2 regions of the Bradyrhizobium sp. B039 genome follow, and region 2 is predicted to be linked to the other one. Evidence: predicted binding sites of a transcription regulator. Region 2 holds the regulator's gene; the other holds the start of a gene.
What was found. Region 2 encodes HrcA, which represses chaperone genes, less so after heat shock. Its sites were predicted from a motif close to GTTAGCACTCNCNNNNNGNGAGTGCTAAC; they were not measured.
Positions count from the first base shown of each region.

Region 1: a site for HrcA is predicted at 780-808, ahead of AAFG50_RS06230 (co-chaperone GroES). Genes of this name have one in related genera too.

Region 1 is NZ_CP152416.1:1,345,545-1,347,743, reverse strand. It holds gene AAFG50_RS06235 (hypothetical protein) at 66-587, opposite strand; gene AAFG50_RS06230 (co-chaperone GroES) at 900-1,196, shown strand; gene groL (chaperonin GroEL) at 1,362-2,199, shown strand, end outside.
Region 2 is NZ_CP152416.1:8,919,536-8,921,734, reverse strand. It holds gene rph (ribonuclease PH) at 1-461, opposite strand, end outside; gene hrcA (heat-inducible transcriptional repressor HrcA) at 637-1,725, shown strand; gene grpE (nucleotide exchange factor GrpE) at 1,823-2,199, shown strand, end outside.

The sequences.
Region 1 (2,199 bases), 1.4 Mb from region 2:
TCAGGTGCGCAATTGCGCACCATAGTTCGATGCTTTCGCATCGCCCCGGAATGACGGGAAGAACATCACGCCCTCGGGGCGCAGCGGACGTAGACCATGTTGCCGTAGCGGGTGGCGGCGTCCTTGTCGATGAAGCGGGTAATCAGGACGCGGCCGTCGAAGGACACGATCTCGCGGTCCTGCTCGCCGGGGGTCGGACCGGCCGGCCCGATATAGTTCTTGCCGCTGGGCGAGCCCTTCAGCCGCAATTCCTGCGGTGTCGCCTGGTCGGCCAGATGCATGACCACGCCGCCGGAGGTGCCGGCGCCGATCACGTAAGGATTCTTGCACTGGGACCGCGCGGCGGCCTCGGTGCGGGCGCGGTCGGCCGGGTTCTGGAACGAGGCGAGACCCCAGCGGCCGACGATCTCGTCGGCGCGGATGCTCGCCGGCATTTCCGGGCCGGTACCGGGCTCTGCCTCGGGCGGCGGCGAAGACGACGAGAAGGACGGCAGGCTCATGCCGCCGCCGCAGGCGCCAAGCAGCAACGCCAGGCCAGATGCGGCCGCCAGATTGGCAACCCTGCGCGCGTGAGCTGAAGTGATCATGGCATTCCCCCGAACAAGACCATGGCCGCACCCCTCCTGCAGCCAAGCGCAAAACCGCCACCGGAGCAATGACGTTTGATACGCCGGCGCCCCGAACACGTTTCCAATGCCACCATCCTATATCCGCCTCACCAATCGCTTAACCACCTTTGCTTGACAGGATCGCGGCCAAGCCATATTTCCGGGCGCACTATTAGCACTCGGAAAGCCCGATTGCTAAGCGCGCCGTTCGATCCTCGGGACGAGGGTGGACGGAAGCGCCGCCCCACCCACTTCCACTACTTCCGAAGCGAGCCTCCAAAGGGAAACGTCATGGCTAAATCCAAATTTCGTCCGCTGCATGACCGTGTCGTGGTCAAACGTATCGACGCCGAGGAAAAGACCAAGGGCGGCATCATCATTCCGGACACCGCCAAGGAAAAGCCCTCCCAGGGCGAGGTCGTCGCCGTCGGCCCCGGCGGCCGTGACGAGACCGGCAAGCTGATCCCGATCGACCTCAAGGTCGGCGACCGCGTGCTGTTCGGCAAGTGGTCGGGCACCGAGGTCAAGATCGACAACGAAGAGCTCCTGATCATGAAGGAGTCGGACATCATGGGCGTGATGGCCTAAGGCCGTCAGCCTGAACGGCCGCTGAATGTCATGCCCGGATCGCGTGATCCGGGCATCCATACTTCCGCCGGGTTCGACCTGCGGATCCCGGAATCGATGCGGCCGGCAAAGCGGCAAGACGCAGCACGAAACAAGACACAGCACGAAACACGAGGGATTGCAGAAATGGCTGCCAAAGACGTCAAGTTTTCCGGAGACGCGCGCGAACGCATGCTGCGCGGCGTCGACATTCTCGCCAACGCCGTCAAGGTGACGCTCGGCCCGAAGGGCCGCAACGTCGTCATCGAGAAGAGCTTCGGCGCGCCTCGCATCACCAAGGACGGCGTCACCGTCGCCAAGGAGATCGAGCTCGAGGACAAGTTCGAGAACATGGGCGCCCAGATGGTGCGTGAGGTCGCTTCCAAGACCAACGACCTCGCCGGCGACGGCACCACCACCGCGACCGTGCTGGCCCAGGCCATCGTGCGCGAAGGCGCCAAGGCGGTTGCCGCCGGCATGAACCCGATGGACCTCAAGCGCGGCATCGACATCGCAGTTGCGGCCGTCATCAAGGACATCGAGAAGCGCGCCAAGCCGGTCGCTTCCTCCTCCGAGGTCGCCCAGGTCGGCACCATCTCGGCCAACGGCGATGCCGCCATCGGCAAGATGATCGCGCAGGCGATGCAGAAGGTCGGTAACGAGGGCGTCATTACCGTCGAGGAGAACAAGTCGCTCGACACCGAGGTCGACATCGTCGAGGGCATGAAGTTCGACCGCGGCTATCTCAGCCCCTACTTCGTCACCAACGCCGAGAAGATGACCGCCGAGCTCGAGGACGCCTACATCCTCCTGCACGAGAAGAAGCTCTCGGGCCTCCAGGCCATGCTGCCGGTGCTCGAAGCCGTGGTGCAGTCGGGCAAGCCGCTCGTGATCATCGCCGAGGACGTCGAGGGCGAGGCGCTGGCCACCCTGGTCGTCAACCGCCTGCGCGGCGGCCTCAAGGTCGCCGCCGTCAAGGCGCCGG
Region 2 (2,199 bases):
ACGTTGGCCTTGACCATGTTGCGCGCCTTCATCCAGTTGACGCAATCGGCGAGCGCGACCCAGGCGCCGGTGATCGAGGCCGTGCGCGTGCCGCCGTCGGCCTGGAGCACGTCGCAATCGACCGTGATCTGGCGCTCGCCGAGCGCTTCGAGATTGATGATGGTGCGAAGGGAGCGGCCAATCAGGCGCTGGATCTCGACGGTGCGGCCGCTCTGCTTGCCGGCGGAGGCCTCGCGGCGGGTGCGTTCCGAGGTCGCGCGCGGCAGCATGCCGTATTCCGCGGTGACCCAGCCGCGGCCCTGGCCCTTCAGCCACGGCGGCAGGCGGTCCTCCAGCGTGGCGGTGACCAGCACATGGGTGTCGCCGAATTTCACCAGGCAGGAGCCTTCCGCATATTTGACCACGCCGCGCTCCAGCGTCACGGGGCGCAATTCGTCGGGCGCACGGCGGCTTGGCCGCATGGGAAATCCTCCAAAACTCACGGGAATAGGCTGTTCGCGGTGCTTGTAGGTGGGGTGAGGGTGAGCGGCAAGGCCTTTTCGGTCCCCAAGCAACTTGTCGAGCAAGTGCAAAACCACGCTTGTCAGGGACCTCCCGGATGGCCAAATTGTAAGCATCTGAGAGGAGTTGCTGTCTGTGGCCCATCACGATCCGATCCATCTGATCGCGCCGCGCGCAGGGCTCGCCCAGCTGAATGAGCGGTCCCGCGACATCTTTCGTCAAATTGTCGAAAGCTATCTCGCAACCGGCGAGCCGGTGGGCTCACGCAATATTTCACGGCTGATCGCGATGCCGCTGTCGCCGGCCTCGGTTCGCAACGTCATGGCCGATCTGGAACAGCTTGGCCTGATCTATGCCCCGCATACGTCCGCCGGCCGGCTGCCGACGGAACTCGGCCTGCGCTTCTTCGTCGACGCCTTGATGCAGGTGGGCGACCTCAATGACGCTGAGCGGCAGTCGATCCAGAGCCAGCTCACCTCCGTCGGTCAGGCGCAGTCGGTCGAGGCGGCGCTGGACCAGGCGCTGACGCGGCTGTCGGGCCTGACCCGCGCCGCCGCGGTGGTGCTGACGCCGAAATCCAACGCGCGGCTGAAACACATCGAATTCGTCCGGCTGGAACCGGAAAAAGCGCTGGTGATCCTGGTCGGCGAGGACGGCCAGGTCGAAAACCGCGTGCTGACGCTGCCACCCGGAGTTCCCTCCTCGGCGATCACCGAGGCCGGCAATTTCCTCAATTCGCGGATTCGCGGCCGGACCCTGGCCGAAGCGCGGCTCGAGCTCGAAACCGCGCTCGGGGAGGCCCGTGCCGAGCTCGATCAGCTGACGCAGAAGGTGATTTCGGCCGGGATCGCCAGCTGGTCCGGCGGCGAGAACGAGGACCGCCAGCTCATCGTCCGCGGCCACGCCAATCTGCTGGAAGATTTGCACGCGCTGGAGGATCTGGAGCGGGTCCGCCTCTTGTTCGACGACCTCGAGACCAAGCGCGGCGTCATCGACCTGCTCGGCCGGGCCGAGACCGCGGAAGGCGTGAGGATTTTCATCGGTTCGGAGAACAAGCTGTTTTCCTTGTCGGGCTCCTCGACCATCATCTCGCCGTATCGGGATGCCGCCGGCCACATCGTCGGCGTTCTGGGTGTGATCGGGCCGACACGGCTGAATTATGCCCGTGTGATCCCGACCGTGGACTACGCCGCCCGGATCGTCAGCCGCCTTCTGGGGGGCTGACCGGCGGCTGAGGCGATCACGGGCGCTTGATTTTCGGCGTCCGAAGCACGATATCCGGGCCAGAAAAATCCCTGAGACAAATTCGAAAAGAGAGCCGATGACCGATCGAGACCGGCAACCCGAAGACACGACCGCGCCGACCGGCGAGCCCGTGGTGTCGAAGCCCTACATCATGCCCGACGATCCCGAGCCGGGCTCGGTCGAGCTGTTGCAGAAGGAAGCCGCCGAGGCGCGCGACCGTATGCTGCGGACGCTGGCGGAGATGGAAAATCTGCGCAAGCGCACCACCAAGGAGGTCGCCGACGCCCGTCTCTACGGCATCACCGGCTTTGCCCGCGACGTGCTCGACATCGCCGACAATCTCCAGCGCGCGCTCGACGCGGTTCCCGCCGAGGCCCGCGCCGCGGCCGATCCCGGCCTGACCTCGCTGATCGAGGGCGTCGAGCTCACCGAGCGCTCGCTGCTCAACGCGCT